4 regions of the Cellvibrio sp. PSBB006 genome follow, and region 2 is predicted to be linked to each of the others. Evidence: predicted binding sites of a transcription regulator. Region 2 holds the regulator's gene; each other region holds the start of a gene.
The links. The regulator sigma-54, encoded in region 2, starts transcription at its own class of promoters, with help from an activator protein. The targets are predictions, from matches to a motif close to TGGCACANNNNTTGCNNT.
Positions count from the first base shown of each region.

Region 1: a site for sigma-54 is predicted at 3,798-3,815, ahead of glnA (type I glutamate--ammonia ligase). Genes of this name have one in related genera too.
Region 3: a site for sigma-54 is predicted at 2,380-2,397, ahead of CBR65_RS17750 (RtcB family protein). Genes of this name have one in related genera too.
Region 4: a site for sigma-54 is predicted at 939-956, ahead of CBR65_RS05380 (flagellar brake protein). Genes of this name have one in related genera too.

Region 1 covers NZ_CP021382.1:2,725,840-2,730,663, reverse strand. The annotation lists gene glnG (nitrogen regulation protein NR(I)) at 1-311, opposite strand, end outside; gene glnL (nitrogen regulation protein NR(II)) at 298-1,371, opposite strand; gene CBR65_RS11405 (DUF4124 domain-containing protein) at 1,572-2,138, opposite strand; gene glnA (type I glutamate--ammonia ligase) at 2,276-3,676, opposite strand; gene CBR65_RS11395 (cation:proton antiporter) at 4,267-4,824, shown strand, end outside.
Region 2 covers NZ_CP021382.1:4,872,227-4,877,050, reverse strand. The annotation lists gene lptA (lipopolysaccharide transport periplasmic protein LptA) at 1-234, shown strand, start outside; gene lptB (LPS export ABC transporter ATP-binding protein) at 242-967, shown strand; gene CBR65_RS20305 (RNA polymerase factor sigma-54) at 1,116-2,711, shown strand; gene hpf (ribosome hibernation-promoting factor, HPF/YfiA family) at 2,839-3,129, shown strand; gene ptsN (PTS IIA-like nitrogen regulatory protein PtsN) at 3,136-3,588, shown strand; gene rapZ (RNase adapter RapZ) at 3,661-4,530, shown strand; gene CBR65_RS20285 (HPr family phosphocarrier protein) at 4,540-4,824, shown strand.
Region 3 covers NZ_CP021382.1:4,271,791-4,276,614, reverse strand. The annotation lists gene rdgC (recombination-associated protein RdgC) at 1-175, shown strand, start outside; gene CBR65_RS17760 (hypothetical protein) at 339-656, shown strand; gene rtcR (RNA repair transcriptional activator RtcR) at 644-2,242, opposite strand; gene CBR65_RS17750 (RtcB family protein) at 2,442-3,668, shown strand; tRNA gene CBR65_RS17745 (tRNA-OTHER) at 3,861-3,931, shown strand; tRNA gene CBR65_RS17740 (tRNA-His) at 3,933-4,008, shown strand; gene CBR65_RS17735 (slipin family protein) at 4,279-4,824, shown strand, end outside.
Region 4 covers NZ_CP021382.1:1,305,386-1,310,209, forward strand. The annotation lists gene ttcA (tRNA 2-thiocytidine(32) synthetase TtcA) at 1-683, opposite strand, end outside; gene CBR65_RS05380 (flagellar brake protein) at 1,000-1,767, shown strand; gene CBR65_RS05385 (PAS domain-containing methyl-accepting chemotaxis protein) at 1,877-3,448, shown strand; gene bioA (adenosylmethionine--8-amino-7-oxononanoate transaminase) at 3,709-4,824, shown strand, end outside.

The DNA of each region.
Region 1 (4,824 bases), 2.1 Mb from region 2:
GGCAGATACTCAAAAGCGCCACCCTGATAAGCCGCTACCGCACTGTCCAGATCCGAATGCGCCGTCATGATGATGATCGGCACCTGCGGATGATTGGAGTGCAGATTGGTCAGCAGCGCCAGACCATCCATCCCGGGCATGCGGATGTCGCTGATAATGGCATCGGGCACTTCGCGGTTCAGTTGGCTCAGCGCACTGTCACCCGAGTCAAATACCCGCGTGTCAATGTTGGCTTGTTGCAGGGCCTTTTCCAGCACCCAGCGGATGGAGCGATCATCATCAATAATCCAGACACGATTAGACTTCTGCATGTTGTACTTCCATTGGTAGGTAGAGAGTGAAACGGGTTTGGCCCGGCTCACTCTGGCACTCGATAAGGCCGTGGTGTTGATGGATAAGGTGTTGCGAAATCGTTAAGCCCAGTCCGGTGCCTTCAGCGCGCCCGGAGATCATGGGGTAGAAAATGTTTTCGATCATGTCCTGGGGAATACCGGGGCCGTTGTCCAGGATGTCGACGCGGCACACCAGCGGATGATGGCGGCGCCCGATAGTGAATTGCCGTTGGATGCGGGTACGCAGGCGAATCACCCCATCGATCATGCCCGCCTCAAGCAATGCCTGCATGGCGTTGCGCACGATGTTCAGGAACGCCTGAATCAGCAGCTCCTTGTCGCCCATGATGTCCGGAATACTGGGGTCGTAATCGCGCACGATCTTGACCGCATCGTTGCTTTCGGCGTGGATGATGGTTGCCACTCGCTCCAGCGCTTCGTGGATGTTGAGTTGCTTGTGCTGTGGCAGCTGGTTGGGGCCGAGCATACGATCAACGAGGTTACGCAGGCGATCTGCCTCGTCGATGATGATATTGGTGTACTCCTGCAAGCCGCTGTCCGGCAGTTCCCGCGCCAGCAATTGGGCGGCTCCGCGAATACCGCCCAGTGGATTCTTGATCTCATGGGCCATGCCGCGAATCAGGTTGCGCGTGGTCTCGTGGGATGAGGCCAGCATCTCCTCGCGGCTGATACGCAGCAGGCGGTCAATTGGCAGGATTTCGATGATCAGGCCTTCGTGGTCGCCAAAGGGCGTCACCGTGTAATCCACGGTGATATGGCCACCGCTGAGCAGCTGCCATTCAGCATGGCGCTTGGTGTAGTGATTAGCCTGAACGGCGGCGAGTTTGAGTTGTTTTTCGGTTTCGTTGGATTCGTGGAAGAAGTAGGTGATGGGCTCGCCGATATTGCGTTCACAGCTCATCGACAGTAAGGCTTCGGCAGCCGGATTCATATGGCGCAGGAGCAGATCGCCGTCCACCAGAATAATGGCTGTACTGAGGCTGTCGAGCAGCGGTTTGTGAAGATCGCGAGGGCTCACCGATTCATTAACTCCTGAATGCCTTGGCACTGGGCACATGCCCGCTCGTGTGCTTGGTCTGTGTGCATCACCTATGCAAAAAGCAAACCAAATTAAGAAGTGCTTGTTTTTAGGCGTTTTCAGTGGTGAGTCTAGTTGGTGTGAGCGGGTTTTGCACCAAGTTGGTGCTGCCCGCTTTTAGGGCTTGGGCATATGGCGCATTATGTCTTGGGCTTGGGTTTCGGCGTAGGGGCAGTTTGCTGTTTAACGGTGGGGCGAATGACATTGACGACGACCGGGGCAGACTTGCCCAGGGAGTTGCCATTGCTATCGATAACTTCGACTTCCAGCGTGTGGCTACCGCGAAAGACATCCTGCACCACAATGTTGCTATCGCGAGTCTCTTCCAGCAATTCACCGTTCATAAAGTAAAGCAGCCAGTGATCACCGGCCAGGGGCGGGTTGAGCGTGATAGCGATCCCCAAATCCCTTTGCCCTGGCGGAATAGTTACATTCTCGCGGGGGCTGATGATGTTTACCTGATAGTTGATGGCTTCCTGCTGATTATCTTGCCGGGGTTCTGGAAAATTGTCGGCGTTTTCGGGTGGCAGGGTGTTGATGGGTGGGAGATCCACCGCTTCTGCGGGTTGATCGCCGCGGGGCTTATCGGTGTAGATGACCTTGCCGTCCTTGTCGACGGTTTTATAGATTTGTGCACTGGCACTGGCGCTGGCGCTGGCGGTCAGGGCAAGAGCAAGGAGTAAACACAGGAACGGACGGACGGGCATAGGTGCTTCCTCAAACGATTTCAGCAAGATTACTCCCGCCGCCGCAAAAGAAAAAGCCCGTTCAGGTGACTGAACGGGCCTTACGTAATCCATTAACCAACTTGCATCACCTGCCGGAGCAGGTGATGCCGGCAGGTTTACACGCTGTAGTAGAGTTCGAATTCTACCGGGTGCGGAGTCATGTCAACACGTTGAATGTCGGCACGCTTCAGCGCGATGTAAGAATCGATGAAGTCTTTGGTGAACACGCCGCCAGCAGTCAGGTAGTCGTGGTCAGCTTCCAGAGACAGCAGTGCTTCTTCCAGGCTGGCACAAACGGTCGGGATTTCCGCTTCTTCTTCTGGCTCCAGGTCGTACAAATCTTTAGTCGCTGGGTCGCCAGGGTGAATCTTGTTCTGAACGCCGTCGATACCCGCCATCAACAGAGCAGCGAACGCCAGGTATGGGTTAGCTGTCGGGTCAGGGAAACGGGTTTCGATACGCTTGGCTTTGGCGCCAGATACGAACGGAACACGGATAGAAGCAGAACGGTTACGGGCAGAGTAAGCCAGCATTACCGGCGCTTCGAAGCCTGGAACCAGACGCTTGTAGGAGTTGGTAGACGCGTTACAGAAAGCATTCAGTGATTTAGCGTGCTTGATGATACCGCCGATGTAGTACAGGGCAGTTTCGCTCAGGCCAGCATAAGCATCACCGGCAAACTGGTTAACGCCAGCTTTAGAGAAAGACTGGTGAACGTGCATACCTGAACCGTTGTCGCCAATCAGCGGCTTCGGCATAAAAGTAGCGGTTTTACCGTACTGGTGAGCAACGTTGTGTACGCAGTACTTCAGGATCTGTACTTCGTCCGCTTTTTTCACCAGGGTGTTGGCGCCAACACCGATTTCACACTGACCGGCGTTAGCCACTTCGTGGTGGTGAACTTCGATTTCCAGGCCCATAGCTTCCATGGCATTACACATGGCGGCACGGATGTCGTGCAGAGAGTCGATCGGCGCAACCGGGAAGTAACCACCTTTTACGCGTGGTGCGTGGCCGGTTTTACCTTCGGTGTCAGCACCTGAGTCCCAGGCGGCTTCTTCAGATTTGATCTTGTAGAACGCGCCGCCCATGGTGCTGGCGTAGTGAACGCTGTCGAAGATGAAGAATTCAGGCTCCGGACCAAACAGGGCTTTGTCGCCCAGGCCGGTGGACTTCAGGTACTCTTCAGCGCGACGGCCGATAGAGCGTGGGTCGCGGTCGTAGCCTTGCATGGTGGCAGGTTCAACGATGTCGCAACGCACGATGATGGTTGCTTCGTCGTAGAAAGGGTCCAGCATAGCGGTAGAATCGTCCGGCATCAGGATCATGTCGGATTCGTTGATGCCTTTCCAGCCGGCGATAGATGAACCATCGAACATTTTGCCTTCTTCAAAGAAGGTGTCGTTTACGACGTTGGCGGGGTAGGTAACGTGTTGCTCTTTACCTTTGGTATCGGTAAAGCGCAGGTCGATCCAGCGCGCTTCGTGTTCTTTGATCAAGTCCAGAGTCTTAGACATTGAATGCCTCCAAGTAAATGAGTAGCCACCATAGCTACAAGTCAGTAATCATTTTTATCCCGCGCTCTTTCCACCTCGCCACCCCGGTAGCGAGCAGAGCGAGAACCAGGGTGTCCGAAAAGGGGCAAAATATATGCCATCTCGGAGAAATAGCAACGGGCTTGTAAAAATCAGGCTTTGCGGAAGATTGGGACCCAAGCTTTTTTATCAAAAGCACCAAAATATTGCACACGATTTTTGCTTTGCACTTTTTTGGTGCCAAATTGAGCGGCGGGGTAGATGGTATCCACCATCCCTTGCTTTAAAATCTCTCAACTTCTTTTTAGCGCGCCAACAGTAGGCTTTCCGGTGATTCATCGTCAAGCTCCCAGCACAAATAAATCCCTACTTTGGCACTTGGGGGCACTTGGGGTTGCGTTCCGGCGTCTGTGAGCACGTCCAGGCTATCGCGGGGATAGCTTTAAACAATTGACCGCCACCCGCCCGGCTTTGTAGAAAGGCGGCGCCATGCACGGTGGAGATTCGCTGCACGGTTTATCGGTTGTGATGTTCTGTCACTTTATTCCCCTAAAAAATAGCCTGGATTAGCCATGCCTCATGCCATGAACACCACGGAAATCTTCCTGATTGCCATGACGATTATCTTCACCGTGCCTTATTTCATCTGGCGCGTTGGAAAAACAGATTACTGGGCACCGCTGGTGGTGGTGCAGATTATCACCGGCATTTTGCTGGGGCCGGGCATTCTCGGTGCCTTCTTCCCTGACTACTACGCCTTTGTCTTTAACCCCTCGGTGGTCACCGCGCTTAACGGTATTGCCTGGTGGGCAGTGATGTTGTTTGTGTTTATCGCTGGTGTTGAATTGGATCTGAGCAAGGCCTGGCAATATAAACGCGAAAGCGGCATCACCGCCGGGTTGGCCCTGGGGATGCCCCTGGCCTTCGGCTGCGTGGCCGGCCTGGGCATGTTGATGTTTGAAGGCTGGTTGGGGCCGCAGGGTATGCCCTGGCAGTTTGTATTGGGTGTGGGGATGTCCTGTGCAGTGACTGCCTTGCCAATCCTGATTTTGTTGATGGAGAAGCTGAATATCCTGCGTCAGCCCATCGGTCAGCGCATCCTGCGCTACGCCAGCCTTGATGACATTGCG
Region 2 (4,824 bases):
AACCAGGCAACTATTACAGCGCAGGCCAACAGCATTCGCTATACCTTAACCAATGAACAGTTGTTACTTCTGGAGAATGCATTTCTGGAACAGGAAAATGGCGCATCGATTAGTGGTAACCGCATTGATTACGACATCCGCAAAGAGATCATGAAGGCAGCGGGCAAGAAGGATGCACAGCAACCACAGCGCATCGAAATCGTTATCCCGCCACAAACCATCAATCAAGATTGAGTCGACCATGCCGACCCTGCAAGCCCAACATCTCGCCAAGAGTTATAAAAGCCGTAAAGTTGTCATTGACGTGTCAATCGCCGTGACCAGCGGTACGATTGTGGGCCTGCTCGGCCCCAACGGCGCAGGCAAAACCACCTGTTTTTATATGATTGCCGGCCTTGTCGGTGCCGATGAAGGGCGAATATTACTCGACGGCAAAGACCTGACTCATCTGCCTATCCATGGCCGTGCCCGGGCGGGTATCGGTTATCTACCCCAGGAAGCTTCCGTTTTTCGCAAGCTGACCGTGGCAGATAACATCATGGCGATCCTTGAAACCCGCAAGGATCTCAACCGCAAGCAGCGCCACGCAAAACTCGACTCACTACTGCAGGAATTCCATATCACCCATATCCGCGACAGTTTGGGTATGTCGCTCTCCGGTGGTGAGCGGCGGCGGGTAGAAATTGCCCGAGCGCTGGCGACAGAGCCGCAGTTCATTCTCCTTGATGAGCCCTTCGCCGGCGTTGACCCCATTTCAGTGAACGACATTAAACAAATTGTGCGTCACCTCAAGGATCGCGGCATCGGCGTGCTCATTACTGACCACAATGTGCGCGAGACACTGGATATTTGTGAGACAGCCTATATCGTCAGCGAAGGCCATATCATCGCCGAGGGCGATGCAGAAACGGTACTGAGTAACAACAAGGTCCGCGAAGTCTATCTGGGCGAAAACTTCCGCCTGTAACCTCAGGTGCGTTCCGACAAATCACTTGACAAGCCACTAAATTTGTATAACAGGCACAAAGATTGCTAGGTGTTATTGCCTGCAAGACAAAGGCTGTCTAAACTCCACCTGAACAACATCATTTCTTTGGGGTTTAGTTCTACTTACGATGAAGCAGTCTCTACAGCTAAAACTCGGCCAGCAACTGACCATGACGCCCCAATTGCAACAGGCTATTCGTCTGCTGCAATTGTCGACCCTGGATTTGCAGCAGGAGATCCAGGAAGCTCTGGATTCCAACCCGATGCTAGAGGTCGAAGAGGGTTACGACAGCCACTCGCCTGCCGACAGCGGTGAAGGGGAAGACAGTGATTATCCCCGCCAGCAAGAAGTTGCTGCAGATGCCAATGGCGCAGATCTCGATTCGGGCTTTAACGATAAGGACACCTTTGCTGACAAGGAAAGCTACGCAGAAACTACCTATAACGAGACCGAAAGCTTTTCTGATACCGATAATTACGGGGACAGCGAACCCAATACCGAATGGAACGAATCCATCCCCAGTGAGTTACCGGTAGATACCAGTTGGGACGATGTCTATCAGTCCTCCCACACCAGCAGTTCATCCTCTTATGATGGCGAAGACAACGACTTTGACAGCCGGCGCGCCGTTACCGATTCCCTCTACGATCACCTGATGTGGCAGCTCAACCTGACCCCCATGTCAGACCAGGACCGGATCATCGCCATGGCAATCATCGATGCGGTCGATCCCAGTGGCATGCTATCCGTGAGCCTGGCCGATATCTACGAAGGCCTGATCACCGAACTGGATGAACTGGAACTGGATGAAGTCGTTGCCGTACAGCACCGTTTACAACAATTTGACCCCTGCGGCGTGTGCAGCCAAAACCTGTCGGAATGTCTGCTGGTGCAATTGCAACAATTCGCCCCGACCACGCCCTTTCTTGAACCTGCCAAGCTGATCGTCAAGCAGTATCTACCCTTGTTAGGCAGCCGCGATTATCGCCAGTTAATGCGCCGCACCAAGCTCAAAGAGAGCGAGTTAGGCCAGGCCGTGGCATTGATCCAGAGTCTGAACCCTCGCCCCGGCGATATGATTGCTTCCGGTGACACAGAGTATGTTGTGCCGGATGTGTTTGTGGAAAAGCGTGATGGCCGCTGGATGGTGGAATTAAATCCGGATATCGCCCCGCGCCTGAGAATCAATTCGGATTACGCCTCCATGGTGAAGCGGGCTGATTCGAGCAGCGATAACACCTTCCTCAAGGACAATCTGCAAGAAGCCCGCTGGTTCCTCAAAAGTTTACAGAGCCGCAACGAAACCCTGTTGAAAGTTGCCAGCTGTATTGTGGAAAAACAGCGGGGCTTCCTGGAGTACGGCGCCGAGGCAATGAAGCCACTGGTACTGCACGACATCGCCGAAATCGTAGATATGCATGAATCCACTATCTCGCGGGTGACCACCCAAAAGTACATGCATACCCCACAGGGAATTTTTGAACTTAAATATTTCTTTTCCAGTCATGTGAGTACAGACAGCGGCGGCGAATGCTCCTCTACGGCAATTCGCGCCATCATCAAGAAACTGGTGAGTGCGGAAAATCCAAAGAAACCCCTGAGCGACAGCAAGATCACTGAGCTGTTATCTGAGCAAGGCATCCAGGTAGCGCGTCGCACCATTGCCAAATACCGGGAATCACTCAATATCCCGCCGTCTAATGAGCGTAAAAGTTTACTATGACATCCTTTTTCTCCACTGCTAGGCTGATGAATACCCGGATGTGCAGAACACGTTCTACCACTATGCAGAATCAATAATCGTGCCGTCAGGCAAGATTGAGTAACTGTCATAACGAAGAGGAAGTACTATGCAAATTACTATTAGCGGTCACCACCTGGAAGTTACCGACGCCCTCAAGGATTACGTCAACAATAAACTTGAAAGACTCAATAACCATCACGACCGCATTACCAATACTCACGTGATTCTCTCGGTAGACAAGCTGGAGCAAAAAGCGGAAGCCACCGTGCACGTAAGCGGCAAGGATTTATTTGCCGATGCGACATCAGAAGATCTCTATGCCGCTATTGACCTGCTGACCGACAAGCTCGATCGGCAATTGATTAAACACAAAGAAAAAATGCGCAGCCATCGTTAATACATTATGCAAATACAATCTCTTCTCACCCAAGGTCGCACCCTGTGCGATATCGAAGGTGTCAGCAAAAAGCGTGTGCTGGAAATTCTTGCCAACACCATCGCTCAGGATATTCCCGCCATTGATGCCGACGACTTGTTTCGTCGGCTAATTGCGCGGGAACGACTTGGCTCCACCGGCATCGGCCACGGCATTGCTATCCCGCACTGCCGAGTGGAAAACTACGATGGTGTCATCGGCGCCCTGATCACACTGAATCAGCCGATTGACTTTGATTCGATTGATTCCGAGCCCGTGGATATTTTGTTTGCCATGCTGGTACCGGAAAATGCCCACGGCGAACATCTGCAAAATTTGGCAGCCTTGGCTGGCGCTCTCAACGACAGTGGCTTTCGCGAACGTCTACGTAGCGCGGAGAGTGATGCAGCCTTGTATGAGATAGCTGTCAGCAAAGATTGATTGGCGATCTTGGGAAAACACAAGCCCGGCACTCTCGGCGCATTGATGAATGAATCACAGGAATACACGCCCATGCATTTAGTGATTGTGAGTGGATTATCCGGCTCGGGTAAGAGTACTGCACTGCATGTTCTGGAAGATGTCGGCTTCAACTGTATCGACAATCTTCCCGTGAGCCTGCTGCCGGCGCTGGTGGCACAAATCCAGATTCACAAGGACGACACCCAGAAATTTGCCATCGGTATTGATGTGCGCAACGCGTGGCAGGATCTCAACATTTTCCCGATGATGATTGAGACGCTGAAGGAAGCCCATGTGCCATTTCGCGTACTGTTTCTCGACGCGCAACCCTCGGTGTTGATTCAGCGCTTCAGTGAAACCCGGCGCAAACACCCATTGAGCGATACCAATACCAATCTGGAAGAAGCGATTACCGAAGAACAAAACCTGTTGGAACCGATTCGCGATGCAGCGGACCTGGTGCTGGATACCAGCCATCTGAACCTGCACGAATTGCGCGATCTGGTGAAGGAACGAGTCGTTGGCCGTAGCGAATCCAACATGGCGATCCTGTTTGAATCTTTCGGTTTTAAACATGGTATCCCGGTAAACGCCGACCTTGTATTTGATGCACGCTGCCTGCCTAATCCCCATTGGAAACACAATCTGCGACCGCTAACCGGTAAAGATCAGGACGTGATTGATTTTCTTGAAGAACAGGATTCGGTTGAGGAAATGTACGAAGACATCGAGCGTTACCTCACCCGCTGGCTGCCGCGTTACCAAGCTAACAATCGCAGCTATATCACTATCGCCATCGGTTGTACCGGCGGGCAGCATCGCTCGGTTTATCTGAGCGAGCGTTTGCAAAAACATTTCAACCGGTTTTATAACGATGTACAGGTCAGGCACCGTGACATCAATAAACACAAGAAAGCGTGATGTCTTTTTATGCTCATCGAACGAGTAACTATCATCAACAAACGCGGCTTGCATGCCCGTGCGGCCGCCAAGCTGGTAACCACAGCAACGCCGTTCACGGCGCGTATCCAGGTACGCGTTGCCTCGGCAACCTGTGAAAACCACTGGGTCGATGCCAAAAGCGTTATGTCATTGATGCTCCTGGCTGCTACCCAGGGTACCGACATTGAGGTTCAAGTCGATGGCCACGATGAAGCCTGTGCGATGGAAGCCATCCTTAACCTGATCACCCAACGTTTCGAGGAAGATGAATAA
Region 3 (4,824 bases), 600 kb from region 2:
CAAACGCCTGAAGTTCGAAGACAAGATTCAGGAACAAGCCAACGACCGCAACCCGGAAAGCAAAGCCGAGCAATTTGACGCTGACTTTGCCATCATGACGCTGGAATTAAAGACGTTTATCAAAGCTCTCCTAAAAGCCTTCGGTGGCGAAGATGATTCATATCAGGATGAATAACCAGCAAGGTCGCGCGTAAAAGCGCGACCTGGTTTCGCGGAAGCCGTTCTAAAACCCGCACGGATTCATCAAGCTGCAATAAACCTGCCCCATACTCCCGCCCACGAACAAGACCACCCTGCTTTATCCAAATCGCAACATTTGTTGCGTCACAGCTTTCAGTATGAAAAATGATGTAATGTCTATATCAGATTCGGAAAACCAATCTACCCCTGACGCCATATCGCACAATCAAATGAGCAGACGGGCGAATATTACTCTGCGACAAGCTCGCATGCTGATTGAAGAGCTGGAGGAAGCCATAAAAACCAGCAATACCTTAGTGCATGCATTACTTGATGGGAGCGCAAATGACAAAAAAATTGGTAAGTTCATTCTAAAAACAGCCAAACAAACCGATGCTTTGCTTGACCATCAAACCTGTAAAGAACTGTATGCGTTATTGGAAAGCAGCACCGATGAAAATGATCAATCAGATTGAGTAACTTGCTGAAAAGTCAGATCAAACTTCTGTAGATATTGTTTCAGCCGGTGAGAGTCATTAATACTGGTCTTCTTATTGCGACTCACATTAAATAACTTACGACCAGCATCCGCCATAGAACGGCTTTGCTGACAGATACGAATAACTTCTGATAAATGTAAGCGATCAAACATATCCAATTCTTCCAGCGCTGCTGATGACAAAAGCAATTCCAAGTGTTCACTCTTTTCTTCATCAAACCCACCAAAGCCCTTCCATGCCTGACGCAGGCGCTGGATTTCAGCTGATACAACATCCTCGGTGATCCTCCCACCTACAGCCAGAGTAGCCATGCGCGTGATGCTAGAGTTGAGATCACGAAAATTAGCTCGCCATAGCGCATCCACCGAATAGGCAAATGTCAGGTACATGGTTCTTGCGCCCTTATTAAAATTCACCATGTATCCTGCCTTGCGGGTAAAGTTTTGCAGCTCATGTTCGATGTTGGGCTCAAGATCTTCGATCCGCTCCCGCAGGGAGGGCAGCTCGTAAGTCCATAAATTAATGCGGGCCAGCAAGTCTTCACGGAATAATCCTTGTCGCACCAACTCAAACAAATTGCGATGCGTACCGGCAATTAGTTGGAAATTACTACTGACAAGCTGGTCCCCACCGAATGGCATAAATGTTTTATCTTCGATCGCGCGTAACAACATCGCCTGCTCATCCAACCCAAGCTCACCAATCTCATCCAGAAATAACAACCCTTGATGCGCCTCGCGCAGCAGACCGGTCCGTGCGGATTGCGCTCCCGTAAAAGCACCTTTAACGTGTCCGAATAACGCTGACATCGCGTTATCACCGCGCAAGGTCGCACAATTCACTTCAACCAGGTTACCTGTCAATTGCCCACGCTGACGCTTCAACTCGTAGATACGTTTTGCCAATTGCGATTTGCCAACACCGGTTGCACCGATCAACAAAATAGGTGCAGAAGATTTGATTGATATGCGCTCCAATTGCAAGATCAATTCATTAAACGCACGACTGCGCGTATGGATACCGCTTTTTAAATAAGTAACGGCATCCTCGGTTTCCTTGGCAAAACGGGAGGCAATCTGATCGTAGCGCGACAAGTCCAGATCGATAATATGGTAGGTGCCCTTGGTGCCCGCCTCACGACCAGGCGATGCTTGTAGTAACTTGCCGGGGAGGTAGTGCGCTTCGGTTAATAAGTACAAACAGATCTGCGCAACATGAGTACCCGTCGTGATATGAACGTAATAATTATTTTGTTCCACATCAAAATGCTGACTACGCGCGAAGTCATGTAACTGGCTGTAGACTTGCTCAAAATCCCACGGGTCGGAGCAGCTCCAGGGATACAACGTAACCTTGGTGTTGGGCGAGATGTCAGCCATATCACGGATCGTTAAATTTGCCAGAACCTCGTCTTCCGTCAAGTAGATAAGGATGTATTCATCGATTGGCAACTCGGAGTGCATAAGCACCGCAATACTGGGCCGCCAGCGATCCCAGCGACCTCTTCCCAGCCCGCCATGGTCCAGACGCGAGCCCAGAATTCCCACCACCACATTATTCATTTCGATACTCTCTTATCAAATTCGATAATTTTTTAAACCCAGCACATCCTAGGGCGACCGCCACAATACCGCAAGAATTTTTATTTATTATTTAAAATCAATAGCTTGGAATTTGTTAGCGGCCCGGTGAGCCAAGTTGGCAACTCCCTTGCTATATACCTCCCACAAAACAACGATCAAGTGCTACAGGGAAAATACGATGGATACCTCTTACGACGTTTTACATACTCCAGGCCAGGCACCGATTAAATCCTGGACCCGCAGCGTGCCCTTCGATGAAAACGCCAAAGCGCAACTGAGCAACATGGCCCAGATGCCGTTCATCCATAAATGGATTGCCGTGATGCCCGATGTGCATGTGGGCAAAGGGGCAACAATCGGTAGCGTCATTCCGACTATTGGCGCGGTGATTCCTGCCGCCGTGGGGGTAGACCTGGGCTGCGGGATGATGGCCGCCAAGACCACCCTGACGGCCACCCAATTGCCCGATTCGCTCGCTGCGTTGCGCAGCCTGATTGAAAAGCGTGTACCCCACGGTCGCGCCAAACAATTGCGCAGCACGCGTGACCCTGGCAGCTGGGCAAATGTCCCCGACGACGTGGCCAACGCCTGGCAACCGCTGCACGAAGGATTCAACCAGCTATGCGAGAAGCATCCGTTTTTGAAGAACACCAACAACATTCATCATTTGGGAACGCTAGGAACGGGCAACCACTTTATTGAAATTTGCCTCGACGAAGCGGATGCCGTGTGGGTGATGCTGCATAGCGGATCACGTGGCGTGGGCAACCGGATTGGTACCCATTTTATTGAACAGGCAAAAAAAGATATGGAGCGTTGGTTCATTCAATTGCCAGATAAGGATTTGGCCTATTTGCCGGAAGGTAGCGATCACTTTCATCATTATGTCAGCGCCGTTGCATGGGCTCAGGATTTTGCGCGCATCAATCGCGAAGTGATGATGGCACGTACGCTACAAGCCATGCGCGAAGTTATTGATATTCCGTTTGAATCGCACGTGGAAGCAGTGAACTGCCACCACAACTACATCAGCCGTGAACACCATTATGGCAAAGATGTATGGGTTACCCGCAAAGGCGCTGTAAGCGCGCGCAAAGGCGAGATAGGCATTATTCCGGGGAGCATGGGCGCACGTTCTTTTATCGTGCGAGGACTGGGCAACGAAGACAGTTTTTGCAGCTGTAGCCACGGAGCAGGACGCGTGATGTCACGTACCGAAGCAAAGCGTCGCGTATCGATGGACGAACATTTATCAGCGACAGCGGGAGTGGAATGTCGTAAAGATGAAGATGTGATCGATGAAACACCGTCAGCTTACAAGCCGATTGAAAAAGTCATGGATGCACAATCCGATCTGGTTGAGATTGTGCACACATTAAAGCAGGTACTGTGCGTGAAAGGCTAACGCGCAGCCTGTTATGAAATGTATTTATAACGGAATTTATTCACCACTAATTTCCGTTTAAAAGAATTTGGTGCGGCGTGATGACTAACCTCATCACACCACTGTTTGGACGCAGCGGAGCAGACTCATATCATCTGCCTGACACACCCGCCATTGGTCGACGTGTGTATCGCGGTCAAACAGAACCAAATAACTGTCGTAGCTCAGCTTGGTAGAGCAACTGTTTTTACAGTGTGCCGCTGGTTCGAATCCAGTCGACAGTACATTGCTATAGCTCAGAGGGTAGAGCATCTCACTGTGGATGGGACGGTCGCCGGTTCGACTCCGGCTAGCACTACCATTTCCTGGTAGCAATACGTAACCGCCCGCAAGGGCATCGGCAGATCTCCATGCAAATGATGAAAGCAGAAGGATTTTTCAGGGAAGAACACTCAGTGAGGGATCAAAAAAGGAGTGACTCATCGCGTGCAAGCAACTGCATCGCCTTTAGTTGGGGGCTGGCAGCTGCGCAGGTGCGTCGTGCGATTTTCGACGCGCCATGCCCAGGTGTCATAACAATTAAAGCCGAAAGGTTGCGGAGATTCTGCCTCTTTAACAACAAGGACTCGACATGAAATATCTAAAGAAAATCATTATTACCGAAGCACAAAAAGGTTTGCTCTTCAAAGACCAGCAATTTGAAAAGGTGCTGATGCCAGGTGTGTATAAACTTTGGGATTGGCGCAATCAATATCAGGTGCAAAACCACAACATTCAAAGCACTCTGCAGGATGGCATCCATAAAGATGTACTGCTGATGGCGGAGCTACATCCGGATGCCTTTGCTGCCCATGTACAACGCTGGGAAACCGGTGAGCATGAAGTGGGGTTGGTCTATCAACAAGGCGTATTACGGGAAGTTAAAGCTCCGGGCCAGCGCGGTGCCTATTGGAAAACCCAGCACGATATTGAACTTGTGAAACTCGATATCAGCGATAATTTTGCTATTAGCGAGAAATTGATGCGGGTATTGTCATCGGCACGGGACACGTTACTAAGCCGTTCTGCTCTGACATCTATTGCCGTGGTCAATGTTGCTGAAGGCCATATTGGCTTTCTCGAAGTTAACGGCAAAACCGTCGGCAAGGTCGAAGCGGGCCTACATATGTGGTGGAAA
Region 4 (4,824 bases), 1.7 Mb from region 2:
TCATTCAACATTTGCTTGATCACCTGACGTTGCAGGTTCTCCTGCGAACCACAGAGGTTGCAAGGAATAATCGGGAAACCTTTGGCTTCAGCAAATTCCGCAATATCCTCTTCGCGACAATAGGCCAAGGGACGAATCAGAATATTGCGTTTGTCATCAGCCAATAATTTCGGTGGCATGGCTTTGAGTTTGCCGCCGTAAAACATGTTCAGGAATAAGGTTTCAATAATGTCGTCACGATGATGGCCCAGGGCAATCTTGGTCGCGCCGATATCGTTGGCAAAACCGTACAGCGTCCCGCGACGCAAACGCGAGCAAAGTCCGCAGGTGGTTTTACCTTCCGGCACCACTTCCTTGACGATACTGTAGGTATCTTTTTCGATGATATGAAACGGCACGCCCAATTCGGTCAGGTATTGCGGCAACACATGCTCGGGGAAACCCGGCTGTTTCTGGTCCATGTTGACCGCCACGATATCGAAGGTGATAGGAGCGGTTTTTTGCAGGCTCATCAGGATATCCAGCATAGTGTAGGAATCCTTGCCGCCGGACAGGCACACCATCACCTTATCGCCATCTTCAATCATGTTGTAATCAGTGATCGCGCTGCCGACCTGCCGCCGCAAGCGCTTTTGCAGTTTGTTAAATTCGAGGCGTTCTTTGCGGACGTGTAATTCTTTCATAGGAATCTTCTGCGGGCTGGCCGTGGATTGGACGACGTAAGGGCGGAGCCAAGGCGCGCATTGTACGGATTTTACCCATGAGAGGGAATGACTCTCGCCGAGCATCTTTTGCCAGTCATGGCTGAACGACATGGCTTGCCGCTTTGCCGCCGGCCAGGCAAAACATTGCCGCTTCGGGTGCTATAACATGAATCAATCCGCCTTCATGGCCAGCCGAGGCGCCGCAATTGCACAGAAAACGGCAACAACTGCCGCTGGCACAGGCTTTGCTCCAGTGATGTCAGTAAAACGATTCTGATGTCTGGAGAAATTGTCGATGACTCTGTTGCGCGCGGTCCTGCAAAAACTTACCACCAAAACACTGACGGGCAGTGAAGCCCAGCATGCTGCCCCTCTGGCAGCTGCGCACGAGGGTTGTGCCACATTGCAACAACTCCAGGCCAGTCGCCAGATTCTGGAGGTTGTTCCCGCCGGCCAACACCGCAGTTACCAAAGCATGATTATCGCCATCGACGTTGAGCGGAACCTGCTGTGGATGGATGACCTTTTCCCCGAACAAAACTTTCTGGAAACCGGCGATGAAATCACGGTGCGTCATCACCGCAATGGTGAAGTCCTGGCGTTCACCACACCTATTATTGCCTGGGGTTCCCGCTTCGGGGCCAGTGGTATCGCCGTGGTATTGCCTGAGAATGTCCGATACCAGCCGCGCCGGATGAGTCCGCGTTGTGATTTGAGCAATCACACCCCCATCACCGCCAAAATCCGCCTGATGGGACAGGATGCCTGCTACGGTACGGTAAAAGATTTATCCGGCGCGGGATTGTGCGTATTGGTGCCGGGCAACCTGCTTAATCAATTGCATCGCGATACGGCCGTGCCCTTGTGCGAAGTGCATTTGAGTAAGGAATTGCATATTTACTGCCGCGCGAGGGTGCGCGCTTTCCGGTTGTGTCGCGAACCCTATCGGGCAACGCGTATCAGCCTGGAATTTGTGGATCTCCAGCCGCGCCGCCAACAGCAACTGCAAGCGTTTGTTGATCGTCTGACACCGGGTTGCATCGCTGATTCACGCGCAGCCTGACGGCGCGTGTTCATAATCTGCCAAGTTCTTGATTCTGATCTAAACTCTTCGCCAATTAAGTCGATAATCTATTGAACTTTGTACCTGTTTGACGATGTAAGGATGTGTGATGCGCAATAACGGCCCGGTCACCGGCAGAGAAGTGTTTGTCTCCGCCACTGACGAAATTGTTTCTTCCTCGGATATCCACGGCAATATCCTTTTCTGCAACGAGACTTTCCGACGCATTTCCGGCTATAGCCACGATGAGCTGATCAACCAGCCGCACAATATCCTGCGCCACCCCCAGATGCCGCGCGAAGCCTTTGGCATGTTGTGGACGGCGCTGAAGGCTGGCAAGCCGTGGATGGGCATCATCATCAACCGCTGCAAGAACGGTGATCACTATTGGGTGGACGCTTACGTGACTCCCCTGCGTGACCGGGGCCAGATTCAGGGTTACGAATCTGTGCGGGTCAAACCGGATGCCGCGTGCATTACGCGCGCCGCGCAGGTTTATGAGCGGCTGCAAGCGGGCAAGTCCATCTATTCTCCCCTCGCTCATCTCTGGAGTCGTTTTAGCAATGCCATCCTGACGTTCATCTCCAGTCTGCTGCTTTTGTGTATCGGCAGTTTCCTGTCTGGCTTGTTTAGCAGTAGCGTTTTTCCGGGGCTGATTATCATCAGCGGATTGATCAGTACGCTCGTTTATCAATTTCAACGGGGCAGTCTCCAACACGCATTGGCCGACGCACGGATGGTTATCCACGACCCGGTTGCCGCTTATATCTATACCGGGCGCAGCGACGCCATGGGTGAAATCCTGTTTGCACAACTAGCCTTGAAGGCTCGCCTGCGAACAGCGCTGGGGCGGTTTGCGGAGTCATCGCGGGAATTGCATCAGAAGTCTGATGCCGCCCACGCCCAATCCCGTAAAACCCACGCAGGTATGAACGAACAACAACAGGAAACCAGCAGCGTCGCCCACGCCATGCAGCAGATGTCACTGGCTGTGCAGGAAGTCGCCAATGGCGCCACGCAAACCTATTCCGCAACCAATGCGGCGATCAGCGAAGTCGATAAGGGCAACAAGGTCATTGAGGGGGCGAATACGGCGATTGCTGATTTGTCCGGCACCGTCGGGGATCTGGGGATGGTACTGGATCGCCTATCCGCCGATAGCAGCAAGATTGCCAGCGTGGTCGATGTTATTCGCAGTATCGCTGAACAAACCAATCTCCTCGCCCTGAACGCCGCCATTGAAGCGGCTCGTGCCGGCGAACAAGGGCGCGGTTTTGCCGTGGTGGCCGATGAAGTGCGTACCCTCGCCCAACGCACCCAGGAATCCACTGCGCACATTCAGGACATCATCAGCAACCTGAGCAAAGCTACGGACGATGCTGGCCAGCGAATGGATAACTGCCAGAACCTGGTAGAGCGCAGTGTGAGTGAAATGGAGAATGTCAGGAATGCCCTGGCGTCTATCTCGCATTCCGTGAGCAGTATCGACCAGATGTCCCATCAAATTGCCGCCGCTGCAGAAGAGCAATCTTCCATGGCTGTGGAGATCGAACGCAATACCTCTGCCATTGCCAAGATCTCCGACCACTCGCAAACGGAGATCGAAGCTTCCGACGCCCTGACCCGCGAAATGGCACAACTATCCAAACGGCAGTTGGATCTGGTGGTGCGCTTCAGGTAACAGTGTGATGGATTCACCTTGACGCCCCCGCCCCAAGTTATGACACTACCGCGCTCGACGCGAGGTGAATCATAATTCTGCAACGTCACAACAAAAGTCACATCGACCGGTATGAATTAGCCGCATGCATCGTGGTCGAAGCGCAATCCTGCGGTTGCATTGCCCTATTCCGATTAACATCGATCACCCGCACCGATCAACTGGGGTAAGCTTGCGCACCTGAACTGACGACTTTATTTAACGGAATCTGATAAGACCTCATGCTCGACAAATCCACGCTCTCTACTGATGAAATCCTTGCCTTTGACCAGGCTCACGTCTGGCACCCCTATGCTGCCTTTCCCAACCCTGCGCCTGTCTACCCGGTCAGCCATGCCGAAGGCGTTCGTTTGCATCTCACCGACGGGCGTCAATTGATTGATGGCACAGCCTCCTGGTGGAGTGTGTTGCATGGCTACAATCACCCGGTATTGAACAAGGCGGTGGAAAATCAACTGGCCAAGGTCGCCCACGTCATGCTCGGTGGGCTGACCCATGAACCCGTGGCTCGCCTGGCCAAGCAATTAGTGGACATTACGCCCGACGGATTGAACAAGGTTTTTTTCTCCGATTCGGGTTCGGTCGCCATAGAAATTGCGCTGAAGATGGCTCTGCAATACTGGTTTGCCCAAGGCCAGCACCAACGCACCCAATTCCTGGCCTTGCGGAGCGGTTATCACGGCGACACCTTCGCCGCCATGTCCGTATGTGACCCGGTCAGCGGCATGCACGGCATGTTTAACCAGTTTCTCAAGCACCACATCTTCACCGAGGCGCCCGCTTGCAAGTTCGACGAAGAGTGGGACGAGCGTCACCTGATTAATTTCTCTCACCTGATCCAACAGCATCGCCAGAAAATTGCAGCCGTTGTGCTTGAGCCTATCGCCCAGAATGCCGGCGGCATGCGCTTTTATTCGCCGCATTATTTGCGCCGGGTGCGGGAGTTGTGTACGCAATTCGATGTGCTGTTGATTGCCGATGAAATTGCCACAGGTTTTGGCCGTACCGGCGAACTCTTTGCCTGCGACCATGCGCGTATCAGTCCCGACATTATGTGTCTCGGCAAAGCCTTGACCGGCGGTTACATCACCCTCGCCGCCACCCTGTGCAACGACAAGGTGAGCGACATGATTTCCCAAAATGGTGCTGGCGCCTTTATGCATGGCCCGACGTTTATGGGTAATCCCCTCGCCTGTGCGGTGGGAATCGCGAGTGTGAATCTGTTGTTGAAAAGCCATTGGCAGTTGCAGGTGGCCAGCATTCAGACTCAATTAGCTCAGGAGCTGGAAGCCTGTCGCGATCTGCCAGCGGTGGAGGACGTAAGGGTATTGGGTGCT